Regions from separate parts of the Kocuria rhizosphaerae genome, predicted to be linked through region 2. Evidence: predicted binding sites of a transcription regulator. Region 2 holds the regulator's gene; the other holds the start of a gene.
The links. The regulator HrcA, encoded in region 2, represses chaperone genes, less so after heat shock. The targets are predictions, from matches to a motif close to TTNGCACTCGNNNNNNNCGAGTGCNAA.

Region 1 (13,859 bases), on a different contig from region 2:
CTGCGCGCCGTAGTCGACCACCAGGACCGGTCGCTGCTCGAGGTCGGTGCGGGTCTCAGCTGTTTCGGTCACGCCCTCCATCCTAGGCCAGCCGCGGGAGGGGCTCAGTACCGTTTGGCGGCCCTCGGGTTGGCGCGCAGCTCGGCGGTGGTGGAGGCGTGGATCTTGCGCTCCACGACGAAGGACAGGAACGGCACCACGCCGCCCAGGGCCATGACGACGAGCTGGGGGAACGGCCAGCGCATGAGCGTCCAGATGCGGAAGCAGGAGACGAGGTAGACGACGTAGAACCAGCCGTGGACGATGAGGATCCACGTGGAGATGTTGACGCCGCCGGCGAGGTTCTCCAGCTCGAGGTCCTGCCAGCCCAGCGCCACGGTCCGGCCCGTGGCCTTGTCCGTGCCGCCCGCGACGAGGTCGAAGCCGAACCCGTACCGGGTGATCATCTCGGCGACGAGCAGGAGCAGGAACGTCCCGGAGATCCAGGCGCAGACCATGTAGAACGTCAGGGCGCCCCGGATCTGCGCCTCGGTGCCGCCGAAGCGGCGGCGCGGCTGCAGGGCCGCGGCCGGGCCGGTGGGGCGTCCGGGGGCGGCGGCGGCCGAGGGCCGGGCGCCGGGCGGGAGAGGGACCCGCACCCCGTCGGTGCGCTCCCGCGGCGAGGGCGCCGGCGACGGTGCCGGCGAGGAGGGGGTCGGTCGAGTGGGCTCAGTCATGGGCTCCGGTCCTGTCGGGTGTCCTGTCGTGGGCGGGTCCCGGGGCGGCGGGCCCGGGGTTGCGGGGCTGGTCGTCGAACCAGTAGTACTCCTCCGCCCGGGGGTCGTAGTAGTAGAAGCGTCCGCTGGCGTCGTCGTGGTAGTAGTCGCCCTCGAAGTAGAAGTACTCCTCCGGGTCCTGGCCGCGCCGCCACTCGTCGCGCACGAAGCGCCACCAGAGGTAGAGGGCGAACCCGGCGAAGACGACCCACTCGACGGCGTAGAAGACGTTGAGCAGGTCGACCGACTCGTCGGTGGGCTGCTGCTCGATCTGCAGCGGGGACAGCTCCGGGTCCATGAGCGCGGCGTCGGCGGCGAGGCCGCCGACCGCGGCCGGCCGGTCGGGTGCGGCGGCCGGGTTCTCGGCGAAGGCCGCGACGTAGCCGGGCCACAGCGGCGTGTCCCAGAGGTTCGTGAGCTGGGCCGGGGAGACGGTGCGCACCTGGCCCTCGGGAAGGTCCCCGCGGGGCACGGGACCCTCCGCGGGCAGGTACCGCCCGACGACGTCGACCTGTCCCTCCGGCTCCTCGGGCACCGCGGCCGGGTCGGGGACCCAGCCGCGGGCGACCGCCAGGGTGAGCGGCCCCCCGGCGTCGGGCCACTGGCCGGCGCTGCCGGGGACGTCGAGGGCCGCGACGGCCCACCAGCCCTCCGCGCCGTCCTGCAGCCGTCCGGCCACGAGGACCGTGGAGTCCTCCCGGTACTCGCCGGTGACGCTCACGAGCTGGTCGGCCTCGGCCACGGTGACGGGGGCTCCGGCGCCGACGGCCCGCTCGAGGGGGCGGGCGACGTCCTTGGCCGGGTCGGCAACGGTCCGGGCCTGCCGGCCGGACTCGAGCTGCCACTGGCTCAGGAGCACGAAGCCCACGGCCAGACCCAGGCTGACGATCAGCGCGAGGATCGAGCGGGGTCGCAGGGCGGTCTTGAGCACCCGACAAGGCTAGTGGGCCTTCCTGGACGTTCGCCAATGCCGCTCCGTGCCGCGGTCGCCGCGGCACGGACCGGGGCTCAGCCGCGGATGACCACCTCGGCGCGCTGGAACTCCTTGAGGTCGAGGTATCCGGTCGTGGCCATGGACCGGCGAAGCGCGCCCACGAGGTTGGACGTGCCGTCCACGTGCCGGGACGGTCCGTGGAGCACCTCCTGGAGCGGGCCCACGGTGCCCACGCGGGTGCGCAGGCCCCGCGGCAGCTGGTCGTGGTGGGCCTCCGCGCCCCAGTGCCAGCCCTGACCGGGGGCCTCGGAGGTGCGTGCCAGCGCCGTGCCGAGCATCACGGCGTCGGCGCCCATCGCGAGGGCCTTGACGATGTCCCCGGAGACCCCCACCCCGCCGTCGGCGATCACGTGGACGTAGCGACCGCCCGACTCGTCGAGGTAGTCGCGGCGGGCCGCCGCGACGTCGGAGATGGCCGTGGCCATGGCCGCGTGGATGCCCAGGGTGTTCTGGATGCGCATGGAGGCCCCGCCGCCGAAGCCCACCAGGACGCCCGCCGCGCCCGTGCGCATCAGGTGCAGGGCCGGGGTGTAGCCCGCGGCGCCGCCCACGATGACCGGCACGTCGAGGTCGTAGATGAACTTCTTGAGGTCCAGCGGCTCCTGGTTGCGCGAGACGTGCTCCGCCGAGACCGTGGTCCCGCGGATCACGAAGACGTCCACCCCGGCGTCCAGCACGGTGCGGTAGTGCTCGACCGTGCGCTGCGGGGTGAGGGACCCGGCGACGATCACGCCGGCGTCGCGGATCTGGGCGAGCCGGGCCGTGATCAGCTCCGGCCGCACGGGGGCCTCGTAGAGCTCCTGCATCCGGCGGGTGGAGGACGGGGCGTCCTCCCCGGAGAGACCGGCGATCTCGTCGAGCACCGGCCGCGGATCCTCGTAGCGGGTCCACAGCCCCTCGAGGTCCAGCACCCCGAGCCCGCCGGCCCGGCCGAGGGCGATCGCCGTCTCCGGGGACGTCGCCGAGTCCATGGGGGCCCCGAGGAACGGGATGGAGAACCGGTAGGCGTCGATCTGCCAGTCCGTGGAGACGTCCCGGGGGTCCCTGGTGCGGCGGGAGGGGACGAGGGCGATCTCGTCGAGGGAGTAGGTGCGACGGGCGCGTTTGGACCGGCCGATCTCGATGTCGTAGCTCATGGTGTCCTTTCCGAACGGTGCAGCGGACCGCAGCGCGGCGCTGGTGGTCAGCGCTTGTAGTTGGGGGCCTCGACGGTCATCGTGATGTCGTGCGGGTGGGACTCCTTGAGCCCGGCCGGGGTGATGCGCACGAACCGGCCCTGGTGCTTGAGCTCCTCGACGTCGTGGGCGCCGACGTAGAACATGGTCTGGCGCAGGCCGCCGTCGAGCTGGTGGACGACCGCGGAGAGCGGCCCGCGGTAGGGCACCTGCCCCTCGATGCCCTCGGGGATCAGCTTCTCGTCGCTGGCCACGTCGGCCTGGAAGTAGCGGTCCTTGGAGAAGGACGAGTTCTTGCCGCGGGACTGCATGGCCCCCAGGGACCCCATGCCCCGGTACGTCTTGAACTGCTTGCCGTTGACGAAGATCAGCTCGCCCGGGGACTCGTCGCAGCCGGCGAGCAGGGAGCCGACCATGACGGAGTCGGCGCCGGCCACGAGGGCCTTGCCGATGTCCCCGGAGTGCTGCAGCCCTCCGTCCGCGATGAGCGGCACGCCGGCCGGGATCGCGGCCTTCGCGGACTCGTTGACCGCGGTGATCTGGGGGACGCCCACCCCGGCGATGACCCGGGTCGTGCAGATCGAGCCGGGGCCCACGCCCACCTTCACGGCGTCCGCGCCGGCGTCGACGATGGCCTGCGCGCCGTGCCGGGTGGCCGCCTGCCCGCCGATCACGTCCACGTGCGCGGCGGCGGGCTCCGCCTTGAGCCGGGCGATCATGTCCAGCACGCCCTGGGAGTGCCCGTTGGCCGTGTCGATGAACAGGGCGTCCACGCCGGCCTCCACGAGGGCCATGGCCCGTTCGAAGCCGTCGCCGAAGAAGCCGACGGCCGCGCCCACCCGCAGGCGGCCCTCGTCGTCCTTGGTCGCGTGCGGGTACTGCTCGGCCTTCGTGAAGTCCTTGATGGTGATCAGGCCCGTGAGCCGGCCGGCGTCGTCGACGAGGGGCAGCTTCTCGATCTTGTTGGAGGCCAGGAGCTTGTGGGCCTCGTCCTTGGCCATGCCGACCTTGCCGGTGATCAGCGGCATCGGGGTCATGATCTCGTGCACCCGGCGCCGCGGGAACTCGCTCTCCGGCAGGTAGCGGGTGTCGCGGTTGGTGATGATGCCCAGCAGCTTCTGCCCGCCGTCGACGACCGGCAGCCCGGAGACCCGGTAGTAGCCGCACAGCCGGTCGAGCTCCTCGAGCGTGGCCTCCGGGGAGATGGTCACGGGGTCGGTGATCATGCCGGACTCGCTGCGCTTGACCCGGTCCACGTGCTCGGCCTGGTCCTGGATCGAGAGGTTGCGGTGGATCACGCCGATGCCGCCCTGCCGCGCCATCGCGATGGCCATGGTCGACTCGGTGACGGTGTCCATCGCGGCCGACAGCAGCGGCACGTCCAGCGTGATGCGCTTGGACAGTCGCGTCCGCGTCGACGCCTCGGACGGGATGACGTCGGTGTTGCCGGGCAGCAGCATGACGTCGTCGTAGGTCAGCCCGGTGAACCCGAACGGGTCCTCGGAGAGGGCGGTGGGAACGGAGGTGTCCGGCACGGTGGGGCCTTTCGAGGTCGAGGGAATCCCGACCATTCTACGGTCCGCCCCGCGTCCGGCGGCCCGGTGTGGGGGACCTCACCGGCGCTCCGCGCGCTCGGCGCCGCCGGGGGCGCAGCCGGTTCCCGCCGGGGGCGGGCCCATGTGCGGGACACGGGCCGGCTCCCGGGGGCCGGCTACCCGGTGATCCACGGCTCCAGGGCCGGGGCCATGGACCGGGCGTAGGTCCACGTCAGGTGGTGCGGGTCCATGAAGACGTAGACGTTGCCCACGACGGGGCGGCACAGGCCGTCCGGGCAGATCAGCTCGGTCAGGTCCAGGGAGGTGAACCAGGGGCGGTCGCTCAGGGCGTCGGCCGGGTTCTCGGGGCCCAGCACGCGGTCGACCGGCACCCGGCAGCGGGCGTCGTCCGCGCCGTGACGCTCGGCGCACTCATAGGGGTTGAAGTCGAACCGGGGGTTGTCGCGGAAGCCGACCACCTCGATGCCCCGCGCGCCGAGGCGGTCCACCAGTTCGGGGAAGCCGTCGACCACGGTCTCGGCGGACCCGTCCATGCGCGCGGCGTACGTGGACGTCGTCATGACCACGTCCGGCTCGATCCGCTCGACGTAGTCGAGGGCCGCCTCGTTGCCCTCGTGGCAGGGGTCGCCCTCGGGGCGCACGGCGAACGGGCACCCGGGCTGCAGCACGGCCACGAGCTGCCAGCCGTGCTCCTCCGCCACGGGGATCACCGCCCCCATGAACTGCTCCATGTGCGAGTTGCCGACCACCGCGACCGTGCGCCCGGGGTTCCGCACGGCCGGGGTCTGGCGACAGTGGGCCTCGAGGACCTCCTCCTCCGGGGCGAACCGGCCGGAGCACGGCTCCGGCAGCCCCACCCACTCCTCCCCCAGCTGGGACGGCAGGGGCAGGGCCGGTGCGTCAGGGTCCCCACGGAACTCGAAGCCCGGCGCGAGTGCCGCGGCACCGGGACTGTTCCGCGCGGCCTCGGCGGCCAGCTCCGCCGCCCGTCGCTCGTCCGCGGCCGACCACAGCGTCACGGGCACCGCGACGAGCGACAGGCTCACGGCCACCGACACCGCCAGGTGCCGCTTGTTCCGTTCGGGCCACTGCCACCGCTGGAGCGGCTTCTCCACGACCCTCGTGGCCACGACCGCGAGCAGCAGGGAGACGAGGATGATGACCACGCCGGACCGCGGGCCCGCCACCGGCCGGTCCCGGACGACCAGGTAGGTGATCAGCAGCGGCCAGTGGACCAGGTACAGGGCGTAGGAGGCGTCACCCAGGCCCACCAGCGGGCGGGAGGCCAGGATCCGGTCCACGCCGAACGGGGATCCGGAGCGCCCGGCCACGACGATCGCGGCCGCCGAGAGGAGCGGCCACAGCGCCACCCACCCGGGGAAGGCGCCCTGCACGTCGATCAGCACGCCGACCGAGACCATGCTCACGGCCCCGAGCCACCCGAGCACGACCCGCGCCACCCGCGGCGGGTGGAGGTGGGGCACCGCGAGGGCGAGCAGCGAGCCGAGGGCGAACTCCCACAGCCTCGCCCGCGTGTCGAAGTAGGTGAAGGCCTGGTTCGTGGTGGTCGACCAGACCGACCAGGCGAGCGAGCCGGTGAACACGGCCCCGAACAGGACGGCGAGCACCGGCACCGGTCGCCACGGCCCACGGCGGGTCAGCAGCCACGCGGCGCCGAAGAGCAGCGGCCACAGCAGGAACACCTGCCCCTGCACGGACAGGGACCAGAAGTGCTGGAACGGCGAGGCCGTGGAGTCGTCGGCCGCGTAGTAGTCGACCTCGGCGAACGCCAGGGCCCAGTTCTCCACGTACAGGACCGTGGCCAGGGCCTCCGTGCGGATCCGCTCGATCCGCGCCTCCGGGAAGAACAGCCAGGCCAGCAGGAGCGTGCCCAGCACGGTGAGCACCGCCAGCGGCAGCAGCCGCTTGAACACGTGCAGCCAGTACCGGCCCAGGGCCAGGGGCCCCCCGCTCTCGAGCTTGCGCACGAAGGAGAGGGTCAGGAAGAACGCGGAGATCAGCAGGAAGATGTCCACTCCCCCGGACACGCGGTCCAGGAAGACGTGGTACAGCACCACGAGCAGCACGGCCACGAACCGCAGTCCCTGCACCTCGGGCCGGAAGCCCGCGTACCGGGCCACCCGCCGTATCCGCTCCACGTCCACGGCCGCGTCCTGCTCGAGGGCCGTGGCCATGGGAACCTCCTGGGGACGGCCGGACCCGGAGATCCCGGGCCGACGCGATGGGACCCCGCACTCTACCGGACGGCCCCCGGCGGCCCCTGCGCTCGAGGAGCCCGCAGCACGACGGACCCGCCCCGCGGAGGCGGGACGGGTCCGTGGGCGGGGAGCGGGTCAGTGCTTGTGCCCGTGCTCCTCCTGCTCCGCCGGCTTGTCGACCACGAGGGTCTCGGTGGTCAGCACGAGGGCCGCGATCGACGCCGCGTTCTGCAGCGCCGAGCGGGTGACCTTGACCGGGTCGATGATCCCCGCGGCCACGAGGTCGCCGTACTCGCCGGTCGCGGCGTCGTAGCCGTGACCGGGCTCGAGGTCGGCCACCCGGGACGCGACGACGGCGCCGTCCTGGCCGGCGTTCTGCGCGATCCAGTACAGGGGCTGCCGCAGGGCGCGGCGGACGATGCCGAGGGCGGTCGCGGCGTCGCCCTCGAGCCCGAGGTCGCCCTCGTCGAGGACCTTGGCCGCGTGGACCAGGGCGGTGCCGCCGCCCGGGACGATGCCCTGCTCGAGGGCGGCACGGGTCGAGGAGACCGCGTCCTCGATGCGGTGCTTGCGCTCCTTGGCCTCGACCTCGGTCGCCGCGCCGACCTTGATCACGGACACGCCACCGGCCAGCTTCGCCAGCCGCTCCTGCAGCTTCTCGCGGTCCCAGTCGGAGTCGGTGCGCTCGACCTCGGCGCGGATCGTGGCCACGCGGTCGTGGATCGCGGCCTCGGTCCCTCCACCGTCCACCAGAGTGGTGGTGTTCTTGGTGACGGTCACGCGGCGGGCGGTGCCCAGCTGCTCCAGCGTCACCTGGTCGAGGCTGATGCCCAGCTCGGACGTGACCAGCTCGCCGCCGGTGAGCACGGCGAGGTCCTGCATGATGGCCTTGCGGCGGTCCCCGAAGCCGGGGGCCTTGAGGGCCACGACGTCGAGATTGCCGCGCAGCTTGTTGACCACGAGGGTGGAGAGGGCCTCCCCCTCGACGTCCTCGGCGATGATGGTCAGCGGCTTCTTGGCCTGCAGGACCCGCTCCAGCACGGGCATGAGATCCGCCACGGAGGAGATCTTGCCCTGGTACAGGAGGACCAGGGAGTTCTCCATGACCGCTTCCTGCCGCTCGACGTCGGTCACGAAGGACGGCGAGAGGTAGCCCTTGTCGAACTGCATGCCCTCGGTCACGTCGAGCTCGACCTCGGTCGTCGAGCCGTCCTCGATCGTGATGACGCCGTCCTTGCCGACGGTCTCGAAGGCGCGGGCGATGAGCTCGCCGATCGCGCGGTCCTGCGCGGAGATGGTCGCCACGTGGGCGACGTTGACGCCCTCCACGGGGCGGGCGTTCTCGAGCAGACGCTCCGAGACGGCCTCGACGGCCTTCTCGATGCCGCGCTTGAGGCTCAGCGGGTCGGCTCCGGCGGCCACGTTGCGCAGGCCCTCCTTGACCAGCGCCTGGGCGAGGACGGTGGCGGTGGTGGTGCCGTCGCCGGCGACGTCGTTGGTCTTGGTCGCCACCTCCTTGGCGAGCTGCGCACCGAGGTTCTCGTACGGGTCGTCGAGCTCGACCTCGCGGGCGATGGTCACGCCGTCGTTGGTGATCGTGGGGGCGCCCCACTTCTTGTCGAGCACCACGTTGCGCCCGCGCGGGCCGAGGGTGATCTTGACGGTGTCGGCGAGCTTGTTGACGCCGTTCTCGAGGGACTTGCGTGCGGCATCGTCGAATGCCAGCTGCTTGGCCATGAACGATGGCTCCTTCTGGGTGGCTGGGGTTCCAGCGGGATACGGGGATCGGCGAAGGGTGCCCGCCGCGGACCCCGCGGGGCGTGTGCGGCAGGCACCCTTCGTCGGTGGTGCGTGGTGTGCGCCGGGACTACTTCTCGACGACGGCGAGGACGTCGCGGGCGGGGAGCACGAGGTACTCCTCGCCGTTGTACTTGACCTCGGTCCCGCCGTACTTGGAGAAGATCACGACGTCGCCCTCCTTGACGTCGACCGGGATCCGGTTGCCGGAGTCGTCGACCCGGCCGGGGCCCACGGCCAGGACCTTGCCCTCCTGGGGCTTCTCCTTGGCGGTGTCCGGGATGACGAGACCGGAAGCGGTGGTCTGCTCAGCGGCGAGCGGCTGAACGACGATGCGGTCCTCGAGAGGCTTGATGGAGACCGACACGATCTCTCCTTATCTGTTAGGCGTGCAAAACGGTGGGCGACCGCGGGCGGGGCCCGCTGTCGTGCTTCGGGCCGGTTGGCGCACCAACCGTCGTCGCGGTGCCGATCGATCGCCTGGCCCTTTTAGCACCCTCACCCGGAGAGTGCCAAGGCCCACTGTAGAAGTCGGTTAGCAGTCGGTCAAGGCGAGTGCCAGCGCGCCGTCGGGGGCCGCCGCGCGGGGTCCCGCCCGGAGGCCCCGAGGAAGGACCGGTGGCTCCGTCGACACCGTCGGGGTCGCGTGGTTGAATGCGGTGGCGGCGCCCCGTCGGCCCGGTCACGGGTCCGATCCCCGACCCGAACGGCAGCTTCATGACCCCCGAGAATCCCGTCGACCCCCGCGAGATCGCCCCGCTGCTCACCCCCGAGGGGATGGCTCTGCTCGAGCGGTTGGGACCGTACGACGACGCCGACGCGCTCACGGCAGCCACCCGGCTCCGGGCCGCGGGGCACTCCCCCGAGCTGGTCTCCGCCGCCCTGACCCAGGCGCGGCTGCGGACCCGGGCCCGCGAGAAGTTCGGGGACTTCGCCCAGCGGATGCTGTTCACCCGCCCCGGCCTCGAGCAGGCGACCCGCCTGCGCGTGGCGGCGCTGCACGCCCAGCGCTTCGCCGCCGCCGGGATCGAGCACGTGGCCGACCTCGGCTGCGGCATCGGCGCGGACGCGCTGGCCCTGGCCTCCCTGGACCGCCGGGTCACGGCCGTGGAGCTCGACGAGACCACCGCGGCGGTGGCGACCCTCAACCTCGCGCCCTTCCCCGAGGCGACGGTCGTGCACGCCGACGCCGCGTCCCTGGACCTCGCCGGCCTCCCGGGCGGGATGCCCGGCGGGATCTGGCTGGATCCGGCACGGCGCACGACGTCGTCGTCGGGGACCCGGCGGATCTTCGACCCGGAGGCGTTCTCCCCGCCCCTGTCCTTCGCGGAGGAGCTCGCCGCCCAGGGCCTGCCGGTGGGGGTCAAGCTCGGGCCCGGCCTGCCCCACGATGCCGTCCCGGCCGGCTGCGAGGCGCAGTGGGTCTCCGACCGGGGGGACGTCGTGGAGGCCGTGCTGTGGTTCAACGCGGTGGCCCGGCCGGGGGTGCGGCGGTCCGCGCTCGTGCTCGCCGAGCACGGGGCCGCCGAGCTCGTGAGCCCGGTGGACGCCGACCCCGCGCACCCGGACGCCCCGCTCGGGGACGTGGGGGCGTACCTGTACGAACCGGACGGCGCGGTGATCCGCGCCGGTCTCGTGACCGACCTCGCCCGGCAGCTCGGGGCCCGCCTGATCCACCCGCGGATCGCCTACCTGAGCTCCGACGAGCTCGTGGCCACGCCGCTCGCCCGCGCCTACCGGGTGCACGAGGTGCTGCCGCACACCGTCAAGGTGCTCAAGCGGTGGGTGCGGGACCGGCAGGTGGGCACCCTGGAGATCAAGAAGCGCGGCACGGACGTGACACCGGAGCAGCTGCGCCGGCAGCTCGCCCCCCGCGGTCCCGGCCGGGCCACCCTCGTGCTCACCCGCACGGCCCCCGCCGGGAGCGACGGGCCCGGGGACGGCGAGAAGCGCGTCGTGATCGTCGTCGAAACCGTAGACTGAGGACCCCGCGGGCGAACAGTCCCGCACCGGACCGGGCGCCCGCCCGCCGAGCACGGAGGACCTGCCGCGTGGAGATCTCGTTCGCCCGCTCCGCCCAGTCGACACTCGGCGTCGAGTGGGAAGTCGCGCTCGTCGACGGCACCACGGGCGACCTCGTCCCGCGCGGCCGGGAGACCTACGAGGCTGTCCTGGACGCGCACCCCGACTGGGGGACCGACGGCGACCACCCGCACCTGACCGGGGAGTTCCTGCTCAACACCATCGAGATGGTCACCGGCGTGTGCCGGGACGTGGCCCACACCACCGAGCAGCTGGTCACGATGACGGACGAGATCCGCAAGGTCACGGACCCGCAGGGGCTGGAGGTCTTCGCCGCCGGCACCCACCCCTTCGCCCGCTGGCAGGACCAGCAGGTCACCGACAAGCAGCGCTACCACAAGCTCGTGGACCGGACCCAGTACTGGGGCCGGCAGATGGTCATCTACGGCGTGCACGTGCACGTGGGCCTGGACTCCCGGGCCAAGGCCCTGCCCGTGCTCGACGGTCTGCTGACGTACTACCCGCACCTGCTGGCGCTGTCGGCGAACTCCCCGTTCTGGTCGGGCGAGGACACCGGCTACGCCTCCCAGCGCTCCATGATCTTCCAGCAGCTCTCCACCGCGGGCCTGCCCTACCACTTCCGGTCCTGGGCGGCCTACGAGCAGTGCATCGAGGACATGATCGCCACCGGCATCATCGAGGAGACCAGCGAGGCCCGGTGGGACGTTCGCCCGGTGCCCCGCCTCGGCACCGAGGAGATCCGGTTCTGCGACGGCCTGTCCACCCTGTGGGAGGTCGCGGCGCTCACGGCGCTCACCCAGTGCCTCGCGGAGTCCCTGTCCCAGGACGTGGAGTCAGGGCGGATCCCGACCCGCCTGAAGCCGTGGCACATCCACGAGAACAAGTGGCGGGCCGCCCGCTACGGCCTCGACGCGACCGTCATCACGGACACGCACAACAACGAGCGGGACATGTGCGAGGACCTCACCGCGCTGCTCGACCGGCTCGAGCCCGTCGCGGCGCGGCTCGGCTGCTCCCGGGAGCTCTCCGACGTGGAGCGGATCATGCGCGACGGGGCCGGCTACCAGCGCCAGCGCGCCGTCGCCCGCGCGCACGGCGGCGACCTCCGGGCGGTCGCCCTCGACATCGTGCGGCGCACCCGCGAGAACGACTGACGTCCCGGCTCGCCCCGCTTCCGCACCGACCGTTCCAGGAGTTCGCCCATGACCGTCCCCGCCCCCGCCCCGCGCACCGGGCACGTCCTGCAGGTCGGCCCGCTGCACCCCCTCGTCGAGGAGGCCCTGGACACGGAGTTCTCCGCCCTGCGCCTGCCCGACGACGACGCGGCCGCCGGGCAGTTCCTGGACCGGCACGCCGACCGCGTCCGGGTGGCCGTGGGCTCCGGGCGCACCGGGGTCGGCACGGAGCTGATGCGCAGGCTGCCCCGGCTCGAGGCCGTGGTGCACTTCGGCGTCGGCTACGACGGGACCGACGCCGCCGAGGCCGCCGCCCGCGGCATCGCCCTGAGCAACACGCCCGACGTGCTGACCGATGCCGTGGCGGACACCGCGCTGGCCCTGTACCTGGACGTCCTGCGCCGGTTCTCCGCCGCGGACCGCTGGGTGCGCCGCGGGGACTGGGAGGCCCGGGGCAACTACCCGCTCACCGTCCATGCCTCCGGCCGGCGCGTGGGGATCCTCGGTCTCGGCCGGATCGGCCGGGCCGTCGCCCACCGGCTGGAGGCCCTCGGCTGCGAGATCCACTACCACAACCGGCGTCCCGTGCCGGGGACGGAGCACACCTACCACGGCTCCGTCCTGGAGCTCGCCGCCGCCGTCGAGGTGCTCGTGGTCGCCGTCCCCGGCGGGCCCGACTCCGCCGGGACGGTCGACGCCGCCGTGCTGGCCGCCCTCGGTCCGGAGGGGTTCCTCGTCAATGTGGCGCGCGGCTCCGTCGTCGACGAGACGGCCCTGGTGGAGGCGCTGACCCAGGGACGGCTGGGCGGTGCCGGCCTGGACGTCTTCGCGGCGGAGCCGCACGTGCCGGAGGCCCTGCGCGAGCTGGACTCCGTGGTCCTGCTGCCCCACGTGGGCAGCGCCACCGTGCAGACCCGCCGCGAGATGGCCGAGCTGACGCTGCGCAACCTCCGCAGCTGGCTGACCAGCGGGACCCTGGTCACGCCCGTCGGCTGATATGTAGTCGATCTTGTCAAGAGGGCAGGGTGAAGCGGGGCACTCATTGATCGGTGGGTGCCCCGCTTCGTCGTTCATGGAGGGGTTGGGGTGATCTCTGCGGGCGTGTTGTCTCGACGCGTGGTCAGTCTGATATCCGCGGGTTGGTTACCGCATGACGCTGGTTTCGGCGCGAGGAGCGATGCTGGTCTGAGCTCGAGCGTGGCCACGAGGATCTCGTGACTGCTCACAGTCGAATCGCTGGTCTCCTCGGCGCGCGGCGCGCAGGAGATCTCCCGTGGCCGGGTCCGTGAACGGGTCTGTGGGTCATGCGTCCATGGTCGCCAGCGACCAGCACCAGCCGGCCATCTCTCGGGCGATCGCTGTGTTCGCGACCGTGTGACGCTTCTTGTGCTCGCTGAGCATGCTCCAGCGGTGATGCAGGCGCCTGTTGCCCGCATCGGCGCGTTCGGCCACGGCTGCCGGTGCCAGGGCCCACCGGTCCCGCATCGTCTTCCCCGGGCGGTACTGGGGCTTGTGGTGCCAGGCGGCCTCGATCAGCAACCGCCTGGCGTGGGCGTTGCCGGTCTTGGTGATCTGGCCCTGGGAGCGGGTTTGCCCGGAGGAGTGCTCCGAGGGCACCAGCCCCAGGTATGAGGCGATGTTCCGGCCCGTGAAGCGGTCCCAGTCGCCGATCTCCACCGCGAGAGAGAACGCGGTCAGGGTCGAGATCCCCCGCAGGCAGGCCAGACGCCGGGTGACCGTGGTCCACTCGGAGTCCTCGGCCAGCAGGAGGATCTGCGCGTCCAACCGGCACCGGCGGGCCAGGGCGTGGGCGACCGCGTCGTGGTAGTCGTCGAACACGATGCGTGAGACCTCGCCGAACACGGCGATGTCCTGGCGGGCCATCTGCTGCATCCAGGCCTCGTGCTTGCCGCTCCACGCCTCGCCGCCGGTGTAGACGTGGCCGTGGCGCAGGAGGAACTTCCCCAGCCGGTGACGGGCGCTCATCAGGTCCCGGCGCACGTCGTCCCTGGCCCGCACCAGGTCCCGTGCCACCTCGCGGGACCGGTCGGGAATCGTGACCTCGATGATGTCGTCGTTGCGGGCCAGTCGGGCCAGCAGCAGCGCGTCGTTCTTGTCGGTCTTGACCCTGTCACCGGAGGCCCG
Region 2 (16,191 bases):
CCTTCGGGTCGATCGGCAGGTACGGCACGGCCCACACCATCTCGTCCACCGAGCAGCCCCGGTCCTCGGCGTCGCGCGCCATCCGGTCGAAGCCCTTCTTGATGGCGTCCTGGTGGGACCCGGAGAAGGCCGTGAACACGAGGTCCCCGCCGTAGGGGGCGCGCTCGGGGACGGGCAGCTGGTTGCAGTACTCCACGGTGCGGCGGATCTCGTCGATGTCCGAGAAGTCGATCTGCGGGTCCACGCCCTGCGTGAGCATGTTGAGGCCGAGGGTCACCAGGTCCACGTTGCCGGTCCGCTCGCCGTTGCCGAACAGGCAGCCCTCGATGCGGTCGGCACCGGCCAGGTAGCCGAGCTCGGCGGCGGCCACACCGGTGCCGCGGTCGTTGTGCGGGTGCAGGGACACGACGGTGGCGTCCCGGTCGTAGAGGTTGCGGCACATCCACTCGATGGAGTCCGCGTACACGTTCGGGGTGGCCATCTCCACGGTCGCGGGCAGGTTGAGGATCATCTCCCGGTCCCCGCCGATCTCGAACGTCTCGGCCACGGCGTTCGAGATCCGTGCCGCGAACTCCAGCTCCGTGCCGGTGTAGGACTCCGGGGAGTACTCGTATGTCACCGCGGTGTTCCTCAGCTGCTCCTCGTACTTCATGCACAGCCGGGCACCGGAGAGGGCGATGTCGACGATGCCGTCCATGTCCTGGTCGAAGACCACCCGGCGCTGCAGCGTGGACGTCGCGTTGTAGAGGTGGACGATGGCCCGGCCGGCCCCGTCGATCGCCTCGTAGGTGCGCTCGATGAGGTGCTCACGGGACTGGGTCAGGACCTGGATCGTGACGTCGTCGGGGATCCGGTCCTCCTCCACGAGGCGGCGCACGAAGTCGAAGTCCGTCTGCGAGGCCGAGGGGAAGCCGACCTCGATCTCCTTGTACCCCATCCGCACGAGCAGCTCGAACATCTTGAGCTTGCGGTCCGAGTTCATGGGGTCGATCAGCGCCTGGTTGCCGTCCCGCAGGTCCACGGCGCACCAGCGGGGGGCCTTCGTGATGACCTGGTCCGGCCATGTCCGGTCGGACATGTCGAAGGGGAACTGCCGCTGGTACGGGACGTACTTGTGGGTGGGCATGCCGGAGGGCTGCTGGAGATTGCGCATGGGGTTGGCCTGTTCTGCTCGAGACGTCTGCGGTGGCCGGGCATCAGGAACTCCGCAACGGGAGGCCGGCCACAGGTCGTCGCGTCAGGCCCCGTTGCGGCACGTAAGGAGGAGCATCTCGGTCCGCATGGGACCAAAGTACCACGTGGCGCGGGTCGACCCCCGGGCCGGGGGTCACCAGTCGCCGGCCGCCTCCTGGCAGGTGTGCTGCTCCGCGGTCTGCCCGTGGAGCCCGTCCGGCAGCCTGGCGGTCACGTCCATCCGCTCCCCCTCGCGGAAGTCCCGGCCCACGGAGACCAGCACGCCCGCGACGTCGGTGGTCGGCACGATCTGCGCGGACGGGACGCCCAGCAGCTCGGCGACCTGCTCGGCGGCCCCGTACCAGCCGGGCCCGAAGAAGACCTGCGTGCCGGGCAGCTCGGCCGCCTGCGGACCGCTCTCCACGGGCGCGTACCCCTCGTCCGCCAGCAGCTCGGCGACCTCCGCGTCCCGGTCCCGCACGCCGGAGGCGTTCGAGACGGTGAGCGGGACCGTGGCCGGGGCGACGGCCGACCCGGACCCGGCGTCGGGCCCCGACCCGGGGCCCGTCCCGGCCGAGGGATCCGCTGCGGTGGGGGTGGCGGTGGGCGTGGCCGAGGGTTCCGTGCCGTCGGCGAGTGGACGGTCCTCGCGCAGCGCCTCGAAGAGCTCCTCGGCCTTCTCCTCCTCGAGCCGGAGCCGGTTGGGGTCCGGCTCGTAGGGCTCCGTGGGAACGGTCACGAAGAGCATGCTGGCGAGGTCGATCCCCCGCAGCGCGGTGGCCAGGCCGACCATGGTGGCCACGTTGCCCAGTTCCTCGTCGACGTGCAGGTTCCTGGTGGCGACGTCGGCGATCCGGTACAGGGTGGGCAGGTCCGAGAGCGTGCCCTCCTCCTCGACCTTGCGGGCCAGGGAGGCGAGGAAGGACTGCTGGGAGCGGATCCGGCTCACGTCCCCGCCGTCCCCGAAGGCCGCCCGGCTGCGCAGGAAGGCCAGTGCCTGCTCGCCCTCCACGGACGAGACGCCGGCCGGCAGCTTCAGGCCGGACTTCGGGTCGTCGACGGCCTCGTTCACGCAGACCTCGACGCCGCCCACGGCGGAGGAGAGCTCCTCGACGGCGTGGAAGTCCGCGAGCATGAAGTGGTCGATCTTCAGTCCGGTCATGCGGTTGACGGTGGCGACCGTGCACCCCGGGCCGCCGTTCGCGATCGCGGAGTTCAGCGTGGCGTCCTGCTCCGGGGCGTGCACGCGGCCGGTCTCCGGATCCGTGCACCGGGGGATGTCCGCCACGAGGTCCCGGGGGAAGGAGACGACCGTGGCCCGGCTGCGGTCCTCGGCGACGTGCACGAGCATCATGACGTCCGAGTAGCCGTCGCTGTCCTCCGCGTCGCCGTAGTCCTCGTTGCCCTCCCCGGTGCGCGTGTCGGAGCCCATCACGAGGATGTCCAGCGGGCCGGGCTCGACGGCGGCGGGCTCGTCCCCGAGGTCCAGCGGGGAGGTGTCCAGGTTGGACTGCAGCCGCCACGTCGCCGCCACGCCGAGTCCGAGCACCGCGAGCAGCACCACGACCAGGGCCAGGACCGCCCACCGCTTCCGGGACCGACGCCGGTGGCGTGGGCTGGCGCGGACCTCGGGGGCGTCTGGGGACACGGTGATCTTCTCCTGGGACGGCCGCGGTCACGCGGACCACGGTCGGGCAACGGCGTCCGGTGCGGAACACCGGCAGTCATCGTAGCCGCGCGTCCTGGACGCGCGGTGTGGGCGCGGACCTGCGGTCCCGTCCGGCGGCCGGCTCAGAAGCCCAGGCGCGAGAGCTGCTTGGGGTCCCGCTGCCACTCCTTGGCGACCTTCACGTGCAGGTCCAGGTAGACCTTCGTGCCGAGCAGGGCCTCGATCGCGCCGCGGGAACGCGTGCCGATCTCCCGCAGCCGGGCCCCGCCCTTGCCGATGACGATGGCCTTCTGCGAGGGGCGCTCCACGTAGACGTTGACCCGCACGTCGAGCAGCGGCCGGTCCGCCGGCCGGCCCTCGCGCGGGACCATCTCCTCGACCACCACGGCCAGCGAGTGGGGCAGCTCGTCGCGCACGCCCTCGAGCGCGGCCTCGCGGACCAGCTCGGCGACCATGGTGAGCTCCGGCTCGTCCGTGAGCTCACCCTCGGGGTACAGCGGCGGCGAGACCGGCATCCGGCTGATGAGCAGCTCGGCCAGTGCCTCGACCTGGAAGCCGTCCACGGCGGAGACGGGGATCACGTCCGCCCAGCCCGGCTCCCCGGCGCCGGTCGCGTCCGGCGCGGCGGGGGCCCCGCCGGAGCGGTGGCGGGGCTTGCGCGACTCCCGCTCCTGCCGCACGGCGCGCTCCTCCGTCATCACGGAGCGGCCGAGCTCGGTCACGGCGAGCAGCTGCTCCGTGAGCTCGGCCCGGGAGACGGTGTCCGTCTTGGTGACGACCGCGACCACGGGCTTGTTGCCGGAGGCGGCGAGCTGCTGGGCGATGAACCGGTCGCCCGGGCCGATCTTCTCGTTCGCCGGAACGCAGAAGCCGATGACGTCCACCTCCGCGAGGGTGTCGGCCACGAGGTCGTTGAGCCGCTGTCCCAGCAGGGTCCGGGGACGGTGCAGCCCCGGGGTGTCGACCAGCACGAGCTGCCCCTCGGGCCGGTGCACGATGCCCCGGATGGTGTGGCGGGTGGTCTGCGGCCGGGTGGAGGTGATGGCCACCTTCTGCCCGACGAGCGCGTTGGTGAGCGTGGACTTGCCCGCGTTGGGCCGCCCGACCAGCACGGCGAACCCGGCGCGGAACGGCGTCCCGGCGCCGTCCCGCGGGGGGTGGCTCTCGGTGGTCTCAGACATGGGACTCCTCCTCGGACTCCAGTGCGGCGGCGTCCACGGCGGTGGACCCCGGGGGAACCCAGTCCGGGTCCCGGTGGACCTCGAGCTGGCCCACCCTGTTGCGGCGCCCCTCCAGGGTCACGGCCTCGAGGACGATGCCCGCCACGGTGGCCCGCGAGCCCACGATGGGCACGCGCCCGATGCTCTTGGCGAGCAGCCCGCCCACGGTGTCGACCTCGTCGTCCTCGAGGTCCACCCCGAACAGGTCGCCCAGGTCCTCCACGCCCAGCCGCGCCGAGACCCGGTAGCGCCCCGGGGCCAGCTCGGCGACCTCCGGCTTCTCCCGGTCGTACTCGTCGACGATCTCGCCGAGCAGCTCCTCGATGAGGTCCTCCAGGGTGACGAGCCCGGCGGTCCCCCCGTACTCGTCGACGACGACGGCCACGTGGATGGACTCGAGCTGCATCTCGCGCAGGAGCTCGCTGACCTTCTTGGACTCCGGCACGTAGCGGACCTCGCGGGCCAGTTCGCACAGCCCGTCCAGGCGCAGGCCGGTGCCGGAGCGGTGCACGCGCTCCGCCACGTCCTTCTGGTACAGGATGCCCAGCACGTCGTCGGAGCTCTCCCCGATGACCGGGATCCGGGAGTAGCCGGAGCGGAAGAAGAGGTTCAGCGCGTCGTCCACGCTCTCGTCGTCGTCGATGGTCACCATGTCCGTGCGGGGCACCATGACGGCGCGGACGTTCGTGTCGTCGAGGTCGAAGACCGAGTGCAGCAGCTCGGCCTCGTCGTCCTCGATGAGGTCCTGGTCGGTGGAGCGGTCGACGAACTCGAGCAGCTCCTCCTCGCTGAGGAACCCGGGCGCCGGACGGCCGGTGTTCCGGGTCACGGACGAGCCGAGGCGCACGAGGATCCCCGGCACCGGGCCCAGCACGGTGCGCAGCACGCGGACGAGGCCGGCGGTGCGCCGGACGGTGCCGGCGGGGTTGCTGCGCCCCACCTGGCGGGGTGAGACCCCGGCGAGCACGAAGCCGACCGCGGCCATGACCACGGTCGCCAGCAGCCCGGCGAGCCACACGTGGTCGAGCCCGTGGAACATCGCCAGGGCCACGGCGACCGCGGACGCCGTCTCGAACCACACGGACCAGAAGCGCAGCGCCTGCAGGTGGGCGGTCGGCGTGGCGAGCACGCGCGCGGCGGCGGAGCCGCGCTCCTCACGGGCGATGGCCTCGGCCTCGGCCCGCGGCAGGTACGTCAGACCGGTCTCGGCGGCGGTGAGCACGAACGCCGTGCACAGGAACACGAACGCCGCGACGATCAGGACGGCAGTGGTCATCCGGCGCTACTCCATGGTCTCGACCGGCGCGGGCCGGCCGAGGAAGTCGGTGAGCAGGTCCCGCTGCAGGGCGAACATGATCGCGCGCTCCTCCGGCCCGGCGTGGTCGTGGCCGAGCAGATGCAGGATCCCGTGGGTGGTGAGCAGGCACAGCTCGTCCGCGACCGGGTGACCGGCGGCCTCGGCCTGACGGCGGGCGACGGTCGGGCAGAGCACCACGTCCCCCAGGGTGCCCTCCGTGAGCTCCTCCGGGGTGCCGGGACGGAGCTCGTCCATGGGGAAGGACATGACGTCCGTGGGCCCCGGCAGGTCCATCCAGTCCACGTGCAGGCGCGCCATCTCCTCCTCGTCGACGACGGCGACGGACAGCTCGGCGTCGGGGTGGACGTGCAGCCGGGCCAGGACGTGCTCGGCCAGACGGCGCAGGAGGTCGACGTCGACAGCCGCCCAGGCCTCCCGGTCGGCCTCCGGGACGTCCGCGGGCGCGGCGTGCAGGTCGATCTCGACGGCCATCAGGCCTCCTCCCCGCCCTGCGGGGCGGCGCGGCCCGGAGCAGCGTTCCGCGGTTCGCCCGCCGAGGCGCGCGCCGTCCTGGCGCCCTCCTTGCGCTGCCGGCGCTCGGTGCGTCGCCGGTTGGTCGTGTCGAACGTGTCGTAGGCGTTGACGATGCGGCTGACCAGCTCGTGGCGCACGACGTCCTCGGAGGTCATCTCCGTGAACGCGACGTCGGCCACGCCGCCGAGCACGTGCTGGACCTGGCGCAGCCCCGAGGAGGTGCTGCCGGGCAGGTCCACCTGGGTGACGTCCCCGGTGACGACCATCTTCGAGCCGAAGCCGAGCCGGGTGAGGAACATCTTCATCTGCTCCGGCGTGGTGTTCTGGGCCTCGTCGAGGATGATGAAGGCGTCGTTGAGCGTCCGCCCGCGCATGTAGGCCAGGGGCGCGACCTCGATCGTGCCGGCCTCCATGAGCCGGGGGATCGACTCGGGATCCATCATGTCGTGCAGGGCGTCGTAGAGCGGGCGCAGGTACGGGTCGATCTTCTCGCTGAGGCTCCCCGGCAGGAAGCCGAGCCGCTCCCCCGCCTCCACGGCAGGGCGGGTCAGGATGATCCGGGAGACCTCCTTGGCCTGCAGCGCCTGCACGGCCTTCGCCATCGCCAGGTAGGTCTTGCCGGTGCCCGCGGGGCCGATGCCGAACACCACGGTGTGCTCGTCGATCGCGTCGACGTAGGCCTTCTGGCGCAGCGTCTTGGGCCTGATCTTGCGGCCGCGGCTCGAGAGGATGTTCTGGGTCAGGGCCCCGCTCGGCCGGGCCGAGAGGTCCCGTCCGATGATCTCCAGCAGCTGCCCGATGACCTGCGGGGTGATCGTGGTCTCGCGCCCGGCGAGGACCTTGAGCTCCTCGAACAGCGTCGCGACGATCCGCACGGGCCCGCCGGGACCCTCGAGGCCGAGCTCGAGGCCGCGCGGGCCGGTGACGAGGCCCGGGAAGGCGGCCTCGACCTGGCGCAGGTTCTCGTCCCCTGGGCCGAGGCAGCGGACCATCGTCTCGCGGTCGGGAAAGGTGATGGCGGTGCGTGCCGTCAGGGGGTGCGTGGTGCCGGGCAGCGTCTCAGTCATGGGTCCGGCCCCTCGGGGCCGTGCTCTCGCTCTCTCGTGACGGACGCCGGTCGCAGGTGTGGTGGACGGGCGCTCCGGGCGTCCACGGCGCGGCTCGTCGTCCTTCCAGGGTACCGCGCGGGCGGGCCCCCGCGACGCGCCGGGTGCACATTCCGATTTGGTATCGGTCACCCCGAGGAGGCCCTTCCGGCTGTGGACGCCGTCGTCCGCTGTGCTGGAATGGTCGGGTCCTTCGGCCGGGGGACGCCGGCCGCCCCCTGGCCGCACGTTCCGCCCCCGCGGATCCCGGAAAGCAGAGGTGCTCGTCCCGTCATGCCCACCCCCCACCCGCGGCGGCGCGCCACGCCCGCCGGCGCGCTCGTGCCGGCCGTGGCGTGCGCGCTCGTGCTCGCCGGATGCGGCGCGGGGGGCGACGGGGTGCTGGGCGGTGCCCGGCCGGCCACGGGCACCGAGCCCGTCGCCGCCGCGACGGTGAGCGTCGCTAACGGGACGGTGGCCACGACCCAGCTGCCCGTGTACTGGGTGGGCGACGTCGACGGCGAGCAGGTGCTCTTCCGGGAGTTCCGCGACGACGACGAGGACCCCGGGGCCGCGGATCCCATCGCCGCCGCGGCCGAGCTGATGACCTCGGCCAGGCCCGGGGACCCGGACCAGAGGACCCTGTGGTCCCCCGTCGACGAGGTCGGCAGCTCGATGACCCCCGACGGGACGATCACCGTGGACATGCCCTCCGAGGCCTTCCGGCCCGGCCTGGGCCGTCACGAGGCGCATCTGGCCCTCCAGCAGCTCGCGCACACCGTGACGGCCGCCGCCACGACGTCCGGGCTGCTGTCCAGGACCTCGGAGCCCCGGGTCGTCGTGCTCGTCGACGGGCGCGCCGGGGAGGTGGTGTTCGGCTCGGTGCGGCTCGACGAGCCCCTGCGGGCCGACGAGCGGCTCGAGGCGCCCGTGTGGATCCTGACCCCCCGGAACGGGGCCCGCACCGAGGGCCGGCTCGTCCTCACCGGGCGCCTGCTCGAGGGGGTCGCCGGCGCCCGGTGGACCGCCAGGGCGAGGGACGGCGGTCCCGCACGGACGGTCTCGACCGGGACGGTCGAGACCGTCCCACTGGACGACGGCTCGGCCGAGTTCCGGGCCGGCCTCCTGCTGCCCCCGGGCGAGTACGTCCTGACGGTCGAGGGCCGCGACGCCGAGGGCCGGCCCGTGCTCGACGACAGGACCGTCGAGGTCCTGCCCCGCTGACCGGCCCCACGCTCGGCCGCGGGGGCGCCGGGTCAGCCCGTGGTGCCCGCCCAGCGGCCGAGCGCCGCGCTGAGCACGGCGAGGGCGGCCGGCCCCGCCGTGGAGCTGCGCAGCACCTCGGGGCCGAGCCGCACGGCCCGTCCGCCCGCACCTGTCAGGGCTTGGAGTTCGTCGGGCCCGATGCCCCCCTCGGGGCCGACGACGAGCACGATCCGTTCCGCGTCCGCCCACGGGGCGTCCCCCTGCCCGGCGAGGTCGGCCAGGGAGGCGGTGGCCTCCTCGTGCAGCACGAGCCCGGCTGTCGCGGGCTGCCCGAGCACGGCCGCAAGCTCCGGGGTGCCGGCCAGCGGCAGGACCTCGGGCCAGAGCGCCCGGCGGGACTGCTTGGCGGCCGCGGCCACGGTGCTCACCCACTTCTCGTGGCTCTTCGCGGCGCGCTCCTGCTTCCACCGCACGATGGAGCGCTGCGCCTGCCAGGGGACCACGGCGTCGACGCCGAGCTCCGTGGCCGTCTCGACGGCCAGCAGGTCGCGGTCGCCCTTCGCGAGGGCCTGGGCCAGCACGAGCCGCGGCCGGCGGGCGGGTTCGCTGACCACCCCCGTGACCCGGACCTCCATGCTGTCCTTCGTCCCGGACAGCAGCTCGCCCACCGCCCGGGTGCCGGACCCGTCCACGAGCTCCAGCCGCTCGCCCGGGGCGAGACGGCGCACGGTGACGGCGTGCCGGGCCTCCGGCCCCGTGACCGTGACCACGTCCCCGGGCCCCGGCAGCTCGCCGGGTCCGACCTTGAAGACCGGCAGGCTCACAGGTCCGAGAACCGGTCCCGGAGCCGTGAGAAGAAGCCCCCGGCGCCCGCCGGCGTGCTCAGGGTCGTGCCCGTCGACTGCTCCTCGCCCCGCAGCCGGGACAGCTGCTCCAGGAGGCGGCGCTGCTCGTCGTCGAGTCCGGACGGGGTCTCGACCTCGAGGTGGACGAACAGGTCGCCCCGGCCGCCCCCGCGCAGCCGCGTGGCGCCGAGTTCGTGCAGGGTCACGGTGTGACCGGTCTGGGTGCCCGGGGGCACGGGGACCTCGCGCTCGCCGTCGAAGGTCTCGAGCGTCACCGTGGTGCCGAGCGCCGCGGAGGTCATGGGCAGCCGCACCCGGGCGTGCAGGTCGTCCCCCTGCCGCTCGAAGGTCGGGTCCGGGTCCACCTTGAGCTCCACGTAGAGGTCACCGTTGGGCCCGCCGGCGGTCCCGGCCTCGCCCTGGCCCGAGAGCCGGATGCGGTTGCCGGTGGAGACGCCGGCGGGGATCTTGACGGTCAGCGGACGGCGATCGCGCACCCGGCCCTCGCCGTAGCACTCGTGGCACGGGTGCTTGATGACCGTCCCGAAACCCTGGCACGTGCCGCACGGGGCGGCGGTGACCACGGTGCCGAGGATCGACTGCACCTGGCGCTGGACCTGGCCGGTGCCGTGGCACACGTCGCAGGTCTCGGGGCGGGTGCCCTCCTGGCAGCACGTGCCGTCGCACGTGGGGCAGACCACGGCCGTGTCCACGGTGATCCGCTTCTCGGTGCCGAACACGGCGTCCTGGAGCGAGACGCGCACGTTGATGAGCGCGTCCTGGCCCTGCCGGGTCCGGGAGGCGGGGCCCCGGCGCCCGGACCCGGAGCCCCCGGCGCCCTGGAAGAAGGTGTCGAAGATGTCCTGGAAGCCGAACCCCGATCCGGGGAAGCCGCCGCCGAACCCGGTGTCCGTGCCGTTCTCGTTGCCCGTGGCGTCGTAGACCCGCCGCTTCTCGGGGTCGGAGAGGACGTCGTGGGCGTGGGAGAGACGCTTGAACTCCTCGTCGGCCCCCGGTTCGGGGTTGACGTCGGGGTGGAGCTTGCGGGCCTTCTTGCGGTAGGCCTTCTTGATCTCTTCCATGCTGGCGTCCCGGGACACGCCCAGGGTCTCGTAGTGATCGCTCACCGTGGTCCGTTCTGTCGAGAGTTCTGTCGAAAGGTCTGTGGAGGAATCTGTGGCGGAATCTGCGGAGGACGTGGTGCCGGGACGTGACGGCGTCTGCGGTGCCCGGGTCAGCCCCCGAGGATACGGGAGAGATAGCGGGCGACGGCCCGCACGGCCGCCATCGTGGACGGGTAGTCCATGCGCATCGGGCCCACCACGCCCACCTTGGACTGGGACTCGGGTCCGTAGCCGGTCGCGACGACCGAGGCCTCGGCGAGCGGACCCTCGGCGTTCTCCGCGCCGATCCGCACGGCCACGCCGCGGGCGTCCTGCTCCATCTCGGAGAGCAGCCGCAGCATCACCACCTGCTCCTCGAGGGCCTCGAGGACCGGTCCGATGCTCAGGTGGAAGTCCCCGGTCGAGCGGGCCAGGTTGGCGGTCCCGGCCATGACCAGCCGGTGCTCGGTGCCCCCGGCGGCCAGGGCCGAGACCGCCTCGGACACGGCCGCCGCGGCGGGCCGCAGCTGCGGGGCCACGGAGTCCGTCATGACGGCCAGCACCTCCGGCACGGCGGTGAGGGGCCGCCCCACGACGGCGGCCAGCACGCGGGCGCGCAGCTCGAGGAGGTGCGACTCCTCGAGCTCCCCGTGCAGCACGGCGACCCTCTGCGCCACCCGGCCGTTGGTGGGGATCAGCACGACGAGCACCTGGCCCCCGCCGACGTCCACGACCTCCACGTGCCGGACGGTGACCCCGGAGGCGTGCGGGTACTGCACCACCGCCACCTGGTGGGTGAGCTGGGCCAGCAGCCGCACCGTGCGCTCCATGACGTCGTCGATGTCCGCGGCGTCGTCGAGCAGGCTCTGGATGGCCCGTCGCTCCGGGCCCGAGAGCGGCTTCACGGCCGCGATCCGGTCCACGAACGTGCGGTAGCCCTTGTCGGTCGGAATCCGCCCGGAGCTCGTGTGAGGAGCGACGATCAGCCCCTCCTCCTCGAGCGCGGCCATGTCGTTGCGCACGGTCGCCGAGGACACGCCGAGCTGGTGCCGCTCCACGAGCGCCTTGGAGCCCACCGGCTCCCGGAAGTGGACGTAGTCCTCCACGATGGCCTGCAGGATCTGCAGTCGTCTCGGATGGTTCACGTCGCTCCTTCCCGGTCGGTCCCGTCTCCTCGGTGCTCCCTGTGCCCGGGAAACTCCCCGCGGCTGGCACTCTGGCGGCCACAGTGCCAGCCGGTCCAGTGTAGCCTCCGTGTCGACCGGGTGGGACGCCCCCCGTTTGGTACGCTTCCGGCTGATCCGCGCCGGGGCACCGGCACCGCGACCGGGAGGACGTCCATGAGCACCTACGGCTGGGGCCCGCGCAGCCTCGACGACGACGCCCTGGCCCGCCGCCGGCCCGCCGCGGCCGAGGTGCCGGCCTCCCCCGGCCTGCTCCTCGAGGACGCCACGACCGGCTGGGTCGGCGCCGTCGTCTCGCTCGAGACGATCGGCGGCGTGCGGGTCATGGGCCTCGAGGACCGCCGGGGCCGCGTCAAGGCGTTCCGGCTCGGACCCGGCTTCCTGCTCGAGGGCGAGCCCGTCGTCGTGGTCGAGCCGCGCACGGCCCCGGCCGCCCGGAAGCCCGCGCGCACCCGGTCGGGCTCCGTCGAGGTCGAAGGCCTGCGCGCCGCCACGGCCAAGGCCTCCCGCGTGTGGGTCGAGGGCTACCACGACGCCGAGCTCGTCGCGAAGGTCTGGGGACACGACCTCGCCGTCGAGGGCGTCGTGGTGGAACCCCTGCACGGCATCGACGACCTGCCGGCCGCCGTGCGGGAGTTCGCCCCGGGGCCGGGGCGGCGGCTCGGGATCCTCGTGGACCACCTCGTCCCCGGCTCCAAGGAGTCCCGGATCGCCGCGGAGACGATGCGCCTGCCCGGCGCGGAGCGCAACGTCCTGGTGCTGGGCCACCCTTACGTGGACATCTGGCAGGCGGTCAAGCCGGCGGTCCTGGGCATCGACGCGTGGCCCGTGGTGCCGCGCGGCACCGACTGGAAGACGGGCACGGCAGCCGCCCTGGGCTGGCCGCACCGCACCGCCGGCGACCTCGGCCGGGCCTGGCAGCACATCCTCTCCCGGGTGGACAGCTACGCCGACCTGGAGCCGGCGCTGCTGGGCAGGGTCGAGGAGCTCATCGACTTCCTCACCGCGCCCGGCGCCTGAGCCCCCGGCACGGCGCCCGGGTCGTCACAAAAGCACACGCGCCCGGGCCGCGGGCGGCGAACGACGTGACCGGCCGGTAGACTCGACCCACGCCGACCACCGACCGCCGCCCCCGAGCGGTCCCACTGCCGAAGGATGCCACGTGCCCGTGCAGACCGATCCCCGCTCGAGCCGCGACAGCTCCGGAGCCCCCTTCGAGGGCCTCTCCCCCGTGGCGCAGCCGCTGAGCGTCACCGAGGACCACCAGTGGGCGACCCTCGCCCACTTCGGCGGCGTCGCCGGCTTCCTGCCCTCGTTCCTGATCCACCGCGTCTTCCGCGGCCGGGGCCGGTTCACCGAGCAGGAGTCGAAGGAGGCCATGAACTTCACCCTGCTGCCGACGCTCGTGGTCGTCGTCGGTGTGCTGCTCGCGCCGGTGCCCTACATCGGCTGGTTCTTCGCGCTCGCGGCCACCGCCGCCTGGCTGCTGCTGGCCGTGGGCTCGCTCGCCGGCGGCATCGGGGTGAACCGCGGCGACCCGCACGTCTACCGCTTCAACACCCGGCTCTACGACCGGCTCGAGGAGAAGCTGCGCGAGCGGTCCGTGAACCGCACCGGCCGCCGCTGAGCCGTCCCTTCCGGGCCCGCGGACGACCGGGGCCCGGCGGAGGCCTCAGCCCAGTAGCCGCCGCACCACGGCGTCGCCCAGGAGCCGGCCCCGCAGGGTCAGCACCACGGCACCGCGCAGCGCCTCCCGCGGCTCCACCAGCCCGTCCGCGATCAGCCCGGCCACCGCGGTGCGCCCGTTCTCGTCGAGGGCGGACAGGGGCAGGCCCTCCCGGGTCCTCGTCTCCAGCATCACGCGCTCCAGGCGGCGCGTTCCGGCGTCGAGGATCTCGCGACCCGCGGCCGGCGACTCGCCCGCCCGGATCCGGCGCGTATAGGGCACGGGGTGCTTGAGGTTCCACCAGCGGGTCCCGCCCACGTGCGAGTGCGCCCCGGGACCGATCCCCCACCAGTCCTGGTTGTGCCAGTAGGCGAGGTTGTGCCGGCTCCGGTGGGCCTGCGGATCCGCGCCGGGCGCGGGCCGGGCCCAGTTGCTCACCTCATACCACTCGAAACCGGCCTGTGCGAGGAGACGGTCGGCCAGCTCGTACTTGTCGGCCTGGTCGTCCTCGTCCACGGGTGGCACCTCGCCGCGGCGCATGCGCGCCGCCAGCCGCGTGCCCTCCTCGATGATCAGCGAGTACGCCGAGACGTGGTCGGGCTCGTAGGAGACCGCCGTGCGCACGGAGCGCTCCCAGTCGGCCAGGGACTCCCCCGGCGTCCCGTGGATGAGGTCGACGCTCACGCCCAGACCGGCCTCGCGCGCCCACGCCACGGCGCGCGGGACGTTCTCCGGGTCGTGGGTGCGGTCCAGGACCGCGAGCACGTGCGGGACCGCGGACTGCATCCCGAAGGACACGCGCGTCACGCCGGCCGCGGCGAGCAGCCGCAGGGAGCGGGGCGTCACGGAGTCGGGGTTCGCCTCCGTCGTCACCTCGGCGCCCTCGGCCAGCCCGAAGCTCTCCCGGGCCTGGGCCAGGACCGCGGCGAGGTCCTCGGCGGGCAGCAGCGTGGGGGTGCCGCCGCCGAGGAACACGCTGTGCAGCGGGCGGACGGCCGCGCCCGAGTCCTCGAGGACCCGGCGGGCCCACCGGACCTCCGCCGCGGCGTCGCCGGCGTAGGCGTCCTGCGAGACACCCGGCCCCAGTTCCGTGGCGGTGTAGGTGTTGAAGTCGCAGTAGCCGCAGCGGACCGCGCAGAACGGCACGTGCACGTACAGGCTCAGCGTGCGCTCCGCGGATCCCGGCGCGGCCGAGGACGGCAGCCGCCCGTCGAGCGGGGCGGGCAGGCCCTCGGGCTGGGCCGGGGCCACTACTTCTTCTTCTTGTCCGCGGCCTCGTCGGAGGACAGTGCCGCCACGAACGCCTCCTGGGGGACCTCGACGCGGCCGACCATCTTCATCCGCTTCTTGCCCTCCTTCTGCTTCTCGAGCAGCTTGCGCTTGCGGGAGATGTCACCGCCGTAGCACTTGGAGAGCACGTCCTTGCGGATCGCCCGGATGTTCTCGCGGGCGATCACGCGCGAGCCGATCGCGGCCTGGATGGGGACCTCGAACTGCTGGCGCGGGATGAGCTCCCGCAGCTTCCCGGTCATCATCACACCGTAGGAGTACGCCTTGTCCCGGTGGGTGATCGCGCTGAACGCGTCCACGGGCTCACCCTGCAGCAGGATGTCGACCTTCACGAGGTCGGCCGCCTCCTCGCCGTCGGCCTTCCAGTCCAGGGACGCGTAGCCCTTGGTGCGGGACTTGAGCTGGTCGAAGAAGTCGAAGACGATCTCGGCGAGCGGCAGGCGGTAGCGCAGCTCAACCCGGTCCTCCGAGAGGTAGTCCATGCCCTGGAGCTGGCCACGCTTGGACTGGCACAGCTCCATGATCGCGCCGATGAACTCGGACGGGGCCAGGACCGTGGCGGTGACCATGGGCTCGCGGATCTCGGCGAGCTTGCCCTCGGGGAACTCCGACGGGTTGGTGACCACGCGCTCGGAGCGGTCCTCCAGCGTGACGTTGTAGCTCACGGACGGCGCCGTGGAGATCAGGTCCAGGTTGAACTCGCGCTCCAGGCGCTCGCGCACGATCTCGAGGTGCAGCAGGCCGAGGAATCCGCACCGGAAGCCGAAGCCCAGGGCCGCGGAGTTCTCGGGCTCGTAGACCAGGGCGGCGTCGTTGAGCTGCAGCTTGTCGAGGGCGTCGCGCAGGACCGGGTAGTCGGAGCCGTCGATCGGGAACAGGCCGGAGAAGACCATCGGCTTGGGGTCCTGGTAGCCGCCCAGGGACACCGTGGCGGGCCGCTGCGCGTTGGTGACGGTGTCGCCCACGCGGGACTGGCGGACGTCCTTCACCCCGGTGATCAGGTAGCCCACCTCCCCCACGCCCAGCCCCTGCGTGGGCTTGGGCTCGGGCGAGATGACGCCGATCTCCAGCAGCTCGTGCTGGGCCCCGGTGGACATCATCCGGATCCGCTCGCGCGGGGTGAGCTTGCCGTCCACCACGCGCACGTAGGTCACCACGCCGCGGTAGGTGTCGTAGACGGAGTCGAAGATCATCGACCGGGAGGGCGCGTCGGCGTCGCCCACCGGCCCCGGGACCTCCTGGACGATGCGGTCCAGGAGCGCCTCCACGCCCTCACCCGTCTTGCCGGAGACCCGCAGCACGTCGCCCGGGTCCACGCCGATCAGGTTGCCCAGCTCCTCGGCGTACTTCTCCGGCTGCGCCGCGGGCAGGTCGATCTTGTTCAGCACCGGGATGATCGTCAGGTCGTTCTCCATGGCCAGATAGAGGTTGGCCAGGGTCTGCGCCTCGATCCCCTGCGCCGCGTCCACCAGCAGGAGGGTGCCCTCGCAGGCCGCGAGGGAGCGGGAGACCTCGTAGGTGAAGTCCACGTGGCCCGGCGTGTCGATCATGTTGAGCGCGAAGTCCGTGCCCGCCACGTTCCAGGGCATGCGCACCGCCTGGGACTTGATGGTGATCCCGCGCTCGCGCTCGATGTCCATCCGGTCCAGGTACTGGGCCTTCATCTCCCGGGAGGTGACCACGCCCGTGGCCTGCAGCATCCGGTCCGCGAGTGTGGACTTGCCGTGGTCGATGTGGGCGATGATGCAGAAGTTCCGGATGATCCCCGGATCGGTCGAGGCGGGAACCGGGGCATTGACGGCCAGCGGTGACACGGGCGGTCCTTTCTCCGGGAGAACGTCGCTTCCGGCAGGTCCTGGGGCTACCGGCGGGAGGAGCGCCGGGGATTCAACTGCCCAGTTTCCCACGTTTGGCGGTGG

Region 1: a site for HrcA is predicted at 9,032-9,058, ahead of groES (co-chaperone GroES). Genes of this name have one in related genera too.

What each region holds. Positions count from the first base shown of each region.
Region 1 is NZ_JBISWL010000041.1:53,073-66,931, forward strand. Features, by position in the region: gene guaA (glutamine-hydrolyzing GMP synthase) at 1-81, opposite strand, end outside; gene ACH9EU_RS05165 (DUF3817 domain-containing protein) at 105-716, opposite strand; gene ACH9EU_RS05170 (SURF1 family cytochrome oxidase biogenesis protein) at 709-1,686, opposite strand; gene ACH9EU_RS05175 (GuaB3 family IMP dehydrogenase-related protein) at 1,764-2,885, opposite strand; gene guaB (IMP dehydrogenase) at 2,933-4,459, opposite strand; gene ACH9EU_RS05185 (SGNH hydrolase domain-containing protein) at 4,636-6,675, opposite strand; gene groL (chaperonin GroEL) at 6,835-8,436, opposite strand; gene groES (co-chaperone GroES) at 8,567-8,863, opposite strand; gene ACH9EU_RS05200 (class I SAM-dependent methyltransferase) at 9,214-10,479, shown strand; gene ACH9EU_RS05205 (glutamate--cysteine ligase) at 10,548-11,693, shown strand; gene ACH9EU_RS05210 (2-hydroxyacid dehydrogenase) at 11,742-12,710, shown strand; gene ACH9EU_RS05215 (IS110 family RNA-guided transposase) at 13,017-13,859, opposite strand, start outside.
Region 2 is NZ_JBISWL010000069.1:23,194-39,384, forward strand. Features, by position in the region: gene leuA (2-isopropylmalate synthase) at 1-1,153, opposite strand, end outside; gene ACH9EU_RS07660 (LCP family glycopolymer transferase) at 1,328-2,821, opposite strand; gene ACH9EU_RS07665 (GTPase) at 2,965-4,023, opposite strand; gene ACH9EU_RS07670 (CBS domain-containing protein) at 4,016-5,338, opposite strand; gene ybeY (rRNA maturation RNase YbeY) at 5,345-5,851, opposite strand; gene ACH9EU_RS07680 (PhoH family protein) at 5,851-6,960, opposite strand; gene ACH9EU_RS07685 (hypothetical protein) at 7,273-8,202, shown strand; gene ACH9EU_RS07690 (16S rRNA (uracil(1498)-N(3))-methyltransferase) at 8,235-9,008, opposite strand; gene dnaJ (molecular chaperone DnaJ) at 9,005-10,156, opposite strand; gene hrcA (heat-inducible transcriptional repressor HrcA) at 10,264-11,277, opposite strand; gene ACH9EU_RS07705 (DUF3097 domain-containing protein) at 11,473-12,336, shown strand; gene ACH9EU_RS07710 (DUF4870 domain-containing protein) at 12,479-12,943, shown strand; gene hemW (radical SAM family heme chaperone HemW) at 12,989-14,233, opposite strand; gene lepA (translation elongation factor 4) at 14,233-16,086, opposite strand.